Regions from separate parts of the Yersinia fenwicki genome, predicted to be linked through region 1. Evidence: predicted binding sites of a transcription regulator. Region 1 holds the regulator's gene; the other holds the start of a gene.

Region 1 (3,792 bases):
TGGACGTTAATCCCCTGATACAAGCGGTTCCACGTCCAGCTCAAAACCCGATCCGACAGACGCACGGCTTCATAAGAGAAGTCGGCGGCAATTTCTTCCATCAACGTTATGGCGTTTTGCTGCGCTTTCTCATGGGAGATTTTCTTGGTGCGAGCTTCATCGGCGACCGCTTTTTCAATCGCTTTGGATGTTAACAGTTTCTTGAATAGGTCTTGACGTGCCGGCAGGCTAGGGCCTACAGCAGCCAAACGCTGACGTGAGAAGTGCATCCGCGCTACGCGCGCCAGTTTGTGGGCAATTGTTTTATCTGTACCATGTTCACTGGCCATCCGGCGCAGTGAAACTGTGGTGGAAAAACGCACAAAGCTATCGCGGCCCAGCCACAATACTGCAAAGAATTTCTGCACACCGTTCAGTACGCGCAGATGTGGCGTACCGTGGCCTTCACGCCCTGGAGAGCGGCCAAACATCACCGACACCGGCAGCATTTGAATATCCAACTCCGGGTTATTGCGATGCAGATCGAGATAATCGTGGAATATTTTTACCGATTCCTGCTTCGGGGCGTAATAGCGAAATACCCTTGGGCCGTTATCGATAAAGACATGGCTGGGAAGCTGCACACCATCGATTTCCAATGGAATCAATGGGTCGGGCAGATCCTGAGCCTGACACTGCGCTCGCAAAGTCAGTAAATCAGCCTTAGAATTGTAAGGCAAAACGTACAGAATAGGACGAGACGGGTCTAACCCTAACTCAGTCACAGGATCTGCCGGAATAACCTTGCTTTTTACCAACAATTTAAGTGGTAAATTCAATAACTTATAATATATTTTACGCCAACCTGACATAACTACATGAAGCCTCTTGTTAGCAATTCGTCGCAAGGATACCAGAAACTGGTTTTGAGATCTGTGGTGATGAGACAACAGAAAGCGGCAAAAATCATCATTAACTTAAGATAAAGGCAATAAAATATGGCAAATCAGTCAACTGGATTAACCCGAATCTATAAAGCTGCTGGTTATTCTGTGAAAGGTTTAACCGCAGCCTGGAAAAATGAAGCCGCATTTCGCCAGGAAGCAGTGGCTGCCATACTCGCTATCATACTGGCCTTTTGGTTAGATATAGAGGCCACAGCACGTATTTTATTGATCGCGAGTGTGGTGCTAGTCGTCATTGTTGAAGTTATCAATAGTGCTATTGAGGCGGTGGTGGACCGCATCGGCAGTGAACTCCACGAACTATCAGGACGGGCCAAGGATATGGGGTCTGCTGCCGTATGTCTGGCCATTTTGTTGGCGTTATTTATATGGGTAACAGTGCTCTGGCAGCATGTCGGCTAAGAATGCGATAAACAACGCGATAAACAGCGCTGTGGATGTAAACAGTGATTAATCCCTGTTTTTATTCACTCTTTGGTTCCCAATACTCACTTACCTGTATATACTCACAGCAAGACTGTATAAACAAACAGGGGGCGGAATGAAAGCACTTACTACCAGACAGCAAGAGGTTTATGACCTTGTGCGCGATCACCTAGCGCAAACAGGTATGCCACCGACCCGTGCCGAAATTGCGCAGCGCCTGGGGTTTCGCTCTCCTAACGCCGCTGAAGAGCATTTAAAAGCACTGGCCCGTAAGGGTGTGATCGAGATTGTCTCCGGCGCTTCTCGCGGTATCCGTCTATTGATGGAAGAAGAAGATGGTTTACCACTGATTGGCCGGGTTGCCGCAGGGGAGCCACTATTAGCGCAGCAGCATATTGAAGGCCACTATAAAGTCGATCCTTCCATGTTTAAGCCGAGTGCGGATTTCCTGTTGCGGGTAAATGGAATGTCGATGAGAGATATCGGTATTCTGGACGGTGACTTGCTCGCTGTACATAAAACCCAAGATGTACGTAATGGGCAAGTGGTTGTTGCGCGTATTGATGATGAAGTAACGGTAAAACGCTTGAAAAAACAAGGTAATATCGTCCAACTTCTGCCAGAAAATAGTGAGTTCCAGCCGATTGTAGTCGATCTACGTGAACAAAGTTTTACTATTGAAGGTCTAGCCGTTGGTGTCATCCGTAATGGCGACTGGATCTGATTTTCGCGTTGATTTATATACCCTTCAGTAAGAAGGGTATATAAAGAATTTTATCCCTTTTATATTCAACTCAATCTAGTTTGAGAATATTCCGATAATAAGTTATTACTTGCTGTTTTAACTGAATATTATCAGCTTTTCCTTTCTGTTTATTTCTCAAGTATCAGTGATTAATATTAATCTGACTTTAATTATCAGTATCCTCTGCTACAGTTATTCATACGGTAAGCGAAGGAACGATTTCAAATTTAAACTATTTATTACCGTATTTAATTAAATAAACTGACTAATCCAAAGGTAACGGAGATATTATGAATAAAGATCAAGCCGACGGTAACTGGAAGCAGTTTAAAGGTAAAGTGAAAGAGAAATGGGGCAAACTAACCGATGATGACCTGACCGTCATTGAAGGTAAGCGTGACCAGCTGGTGGGTAAAATCCAGGAGAAATACGGCTATCAGAAAGAGCAAGCCGAGAAAGAAGTTAAGGCTTGGGAAGATCACAGCAAATATCGCTGGTAGCGGTGTTAAACTGATATCGATATAAATAAATCGAGCTTCTGGTATTCATAGAATACTTATTTATTAAATAACCTTTAGTTTTTTATATTCTTCACATTAAAACTTAGTGGTGAATTTAATAATTAGCAATACTCTTCAGGTATCTTATTTATATCGAATTGACACAAGGATGTGTCTTGTTTTATTTAAATTCTTATTTATTCTCTATAGCCATTATTCCTCTCATACTTATCCTGCCGCCTATCAGGCGACAGTCTACTTTTATCATCAGGGACTACTTCTTTTTAGTCACAATAGAATGGTCATGACCACAATGATCATGGCTTTCACATGCTTCGACTTCCCCACATTCAGCACATAAACCATGAGCTTCAACCACCGTATGGCGCAGGGTAAAACCAGACTGTTTTGCTAACTGTGCCAGAGCTTCCTCGATACCAACAGTTGTTCGTTCAGTCACTATCTTGCAGCGATCGCAGATAAATAATGCCGAAGTATGAGTTGGCTCTTCAAAATGATGGCATAGCACATAGCTGTTTGCTGATTCAACACGGTGAATAAACCCCTGCTCAAGCAAGAAATCCAATGCACGATAGACTGTTGGCGGTTTAGCTTGTGGTTCAGAAACACGCAGTAAATCCAACAGATCATAAGCACTGATTGCACCAGGCTGTTGCGCCATCAAACGCAAGACTTCAAGACGTTGCGGTGTCAGCCGGACGTTTCGTTGTTGGCACAGGCTTTCAGCCTGAGCAAGCAGCTTTTCCTGATTGATAGGGTTCATCATGTACATCCCGCAGCATTTGAATGGTGCCAATTTTATCATATTTACAGCTAATCGCCGATAGATGAAAAAATAGGATGTCGCGGAGTGTCACAACTTTAGCAAGTCAAAGCTGCTAGTCGCGTGTTGCCATGTGTTAGCTACAACTATCACTCAGACTGCCATTATAAAGTTCTATGGTATAATCACATATTCTTTCCGATTGTTTGGTTTACTCAATGAGTAATATTAATGGGTAATTGATGCAGTCATAACCGATGAAACTACAGTAAATGTACCAAGCTCAGACTTTTTCCAGCACTCAGGCTGATAAGCCACATTATCCCCTACAGCGTTTTTCCGTCGCGCCGATGCTCGACTGGACAGATCGTCATTGCCGCTATTTTCATCGCT
Region 2 (3,792 bases), 2.0 Mb from region 1:
GATTCATTTGCCGGTCTTATCACAAGGCTTGCGCCAACTTGAGCAATCATCTGACTGGATATTAGTCGAAGGGGCAGGGGGCTGGTTTACGCCCCTTTCGTCACAGGCAACTTTTGCCGATTGGGTGCAGCAGGAACAATTGCCCGTGATAATGGTTGTTGGGGTAAAACTTGGCTGCATCAATCATGCACTATTGACGGCTTTGGCGATTGAGCAAGCGGGGGTACCTTTGGCCGGCTGGGTGGCGAATGAGGTGATACCAGCAGGGCGGCGGCAAACTGAATACCTGGTAACACTGAAACGGATGATAAACGCACCGTTACTAGGAGTGGTTCCCCATATCACGGATTTCGCCACTTCTCCGGTAACAGAGCGACGTGATCTTGGCCGCTATCTGGATCTGAGCTTATTAGCAGTGCAAAGGTAAATATGTATTTTTAGCCATGTTGTGGCTAAAAGGGCTAATAACAGGTATTAGCCCACTATTTCGTCTGGCATAACTTGAGTGTGCGCATAGCTGTGTTGAGTCATCTCAACTGGCCAAATGCTCAATAATCATATTTTCATCCAATTGATCTAACGTCCCTTGCGCCACATTTCGCCCACCTGCCATCAAACAAAATCTATCTGCAACATGTTGAATAAACGGTAATCTATGTTCGACTAGCAATACCGTCATGCCAAAGCTACGGCTAAGTTGGTGCAGGATATTGCCAATATCCTCACTCAGTGGCGGCAATGTACCGTTTCCTGGCTCATCCAGAATAAGCAATTCAGGTTCGGCGACTAGCGCGCGGGCAATCGCCAACTGTTGTTGCTGATTACGGGTAAGTTCTCCACCCCGTTGATGACGTTTATCATATAACAGAGGGAACAGCTCAAAAACCCAGCCGGGGATATGGCGTGATTTATGCCCAGCGAGCACAGCTATCAACATATTCTCCTCAACACTCATTTGGGAGAATATCTGTTGCCCTTGCGGAACATAGCCGATGCCCAGCGCAGTACGTCCCTCAACAGGTTGCTGTAACAAATTCTGCGGCGGTTCATGGTTCGGCTGCCAAGTCATGGTGCCACTCATAACGGGAAGATGGCCCATGATGCAATTAATTAATGTGGTTTTCCCTACGCCATTACGCCCAATAAGGCAGGTGCATTGGCCGCGGGGAATCTCTAAATTGATATCCCAAAGAATATGGTTCTGGCCATAGTATTGATTCACAGCGGTTAAACTCAGCATCAGTGCTTCTCCTCAGTCGATCTCAGTTGCTCACAGGTATCCCGGTGTTCTGTAACGGCTAGTGAAGGATTAACCAGCAAATCTGCATACTTGGTAGCGGCAGCACTGCATAAAACACCACATTTCTAGCGGGTGGTTGCGAGTGTCTTTTGTTCCTCAAACAAGTAAGCAACTCTTGGGCCAAGTTGCGATAAAATACGTATGTTAACGAACTGTAAATGGTTTTGGCGTGCACGGGGAAACTAAAACGACTAAAACAGCTAGAGGACCAGTGGTGAGTGGGGTTTTATTGCACTCAAGCAGTGCTATAAAGAAAATAATGGTGCAACAAAAATACAGCACTTATGACACTGCTGAGTGGTCTCGCGGCGAGGACTAAAATTATAGAATTAGCAAATAGATTTGTTAGCACTAATTGAAATATGCGGTGAAATAAAAATGTAAAAAAAACACTAAAAAAGTCAGTTTGTCACTATTACATCGTCAAGATTAGCTTTTCGCTAACACGCGGCCCTTATGGGGTTGAATGAGTTATCCACCATTCCTGTGGATAACCTTGTGCATTAGCCATAGAAAACTGATGGCAGACGAGAGCGGACGCGGCTTCCGCTCCTGTTGTCCGGATTCTCGACTTTTTGATAAAGTTTTTTATTTTCAATGAGTTAATTAAAATCAAGCGTTAGAAAAATATAGCCGACACACATGGATAATCTTTAATCAATTAACTATCAATAATGTGTCAATGTTCATGGCTGGGGATAAAAATACTTTTAGGGTGAAAATGCTATCCACGTATCACTGTAATAATGCGTGCAATACTACATTGAGATAAATTTCGGCATTTTGGTGCTTGAAGCTGGTTTTATATCCAGTATCATAGCAGTGGCAAAAATCTATGGGGCTTTCATAATTAGCCTCCTGACAGTTTGTATTTCTCCAGCGGGTAGCTAATTCATGAGTAAATCATTCAAACTACATTCTGAGTTTAAGCCAGCAGGTGATCAGCCTGAGGCCATCCGGAAACTGGAGGAGGGGCTGGAAAATGGTCTGGCTCATCAGACGCTGTTGGGGGTAACCGGCTCGGGCAAAACCTTTACGGTAGCCAATGTTATTGCTGACCTGAATCGGCCCACCATGGTGTTAGCGCCCAATAAGACCTTGGCCGCACAGCTTTATGGTGAGATGAAAGAGTTCTTTCCCGAGAATGCGGTGGAATATTTTGTCTCCTATTATGACTATTATCAACCCGAAGCTTATGTACCAAGTTCAGACACCTTTATCGAGAAAGACGCCTCGGTAAACGAACATATCGAACAAATGCGGCTATCAGCCACCAAGGCATTGCTGGAGCGGCGCGACGTGATAGTGGTCGCCTCGGTCTCTGCCATTTATGGTCTGGGTGATCCTGATTTATACCTGAAAATGATGCTGCATTTGACCAAAGGTATGATAATCGACCAACGCTCTATTTTGCGGCGCTTATCAGAATTGCAATACAGTCGCAACGACCAGGTGTTTCAGCGCGGCACTTTCCGGGTACGTGGCGAGGTTATCGATATCTTCCCGGCAGAGTCTGATGAATGGGCACTGCGCGTAGAGTTGTTTGATGAGGAAGTGGAGCGGCTGTCTATATTTGATCCACTAACCGGCCAGCTACAACATGAGGTTCCACGTTTTACTGTTTATCCTAAAACGCACTACGTTACTCCACGGGAGCGTATTTTACAGGCGATGGAAGACATCAAGGTTGAGCTCGCTGAGCGGCGTAAGGTACTGCTAGCTAACAACAAATTGATTGAAGAACAGCGTATTACCCAGCGAACCCAATTTGACCTCGAAATGATGAATGAGCTGGGTTATTGCTCCGGTATAGAAAACTATTCCCGCTATCTTTCGGGGCGTGGGCCGGGAGAGCCGCCACCAACGCTATTCGATTATCTGCCATCAGATGGTTTGCTGATTGTCGATGAATCCCACGTTACCATCCCGCAAATCGGCGGTATGTACAAAGGTGACCGCTCACGTAAAGAAACATTGGTGGAGTATGGCTTCCGGCTACCCTCAGCGCTGGATAACCGCCCAATGCGTTTTGAAGAGTTCGAAGCGCTGGCACCACAAACTATCTATGTTTCGGCCACTCCCGGTAAATATGAGCTGGAAAAATCCGGCGGTGATGTTATCGATCAAGTAGTGCGTCCAACCGGCTTGCTGGATCCATTGATTGAGGTGCGGCCTGTAGCAACGCAGGTGGATGACTTGCTATCAGAGATCCGCATTCGCGCTGCGATTAATGAGCGGGTGCTGGTCACTACACTGACCAAACGCATGGCTGAGGACTTAACCGAGTATCTGATAGAGCATGGCGCGCGGGTGCGTTACCTGCATTCGGATATTGATACCGTGGAACGCGTAGAGATTATCCGTGATTTGCGTTTGGGTGAGTTTGATGTGCTGGTGGGGATCAACTTATTACGAGAAGGACTAGATATGCCGGAGGTTTCTCTCGTCGCCATCCTTGATGCTGATAAAGAAGGTTTCCTGCGCTCTGAGCG

What was found. Region 1 encodes LexA, which represses DNA repair genes until DNA is damaged. Its sites were predicted from a motif close to TNCTGTATGTACATACAGNA; they were not measured.
Region 2: the regulator LexA is predicted to act here: its motif matches at 2,095-2,114, upstream of uvrB (excinuclease ABC subunit UvrB).

Annotation. Positions count from the first base shown of each region.
Region 1 is NZ_CP170755.1:358,949-362,740, forward strand. Features, by position in the region: gene plsB (glycerol-3-phosphate 1-O-acyltransferase PlsB) at 1-851, opposite strand, end outside; gene ACF3VQ_RS01585 (diacylglycerol kinase) at 978-1,346, shown strand; gene lexA (transcriptional repressor LexA) at 1,486-2,094, shown strand; gene ACF3VQ_RS01595 (CsbD family protein) at 2,406-2,615, shown strand; gene zur (zinc uptake transcriptional repressor Zur) at 2,890-3,399, opposite strand; gene dusA (tRNA dihydrouridine(20/20a) synthase DusA) at 3,672-3,792, shown strand, end outside.
Region 2 is NZ_CP170755.1:3,122,853-3,126,644, reverse strand. Features, by position in the region: gene bioD (dethiobiotin synthase) at 1-427, shown strand, start outside; gene ACF3VQ_RS14260 (ABC transporter ATP-binding protein) at 533-1,240, opposite strand; gene uvrB (excinuclease ABC subunit UvrB) at 2,195-3,792, shown strand, end outside.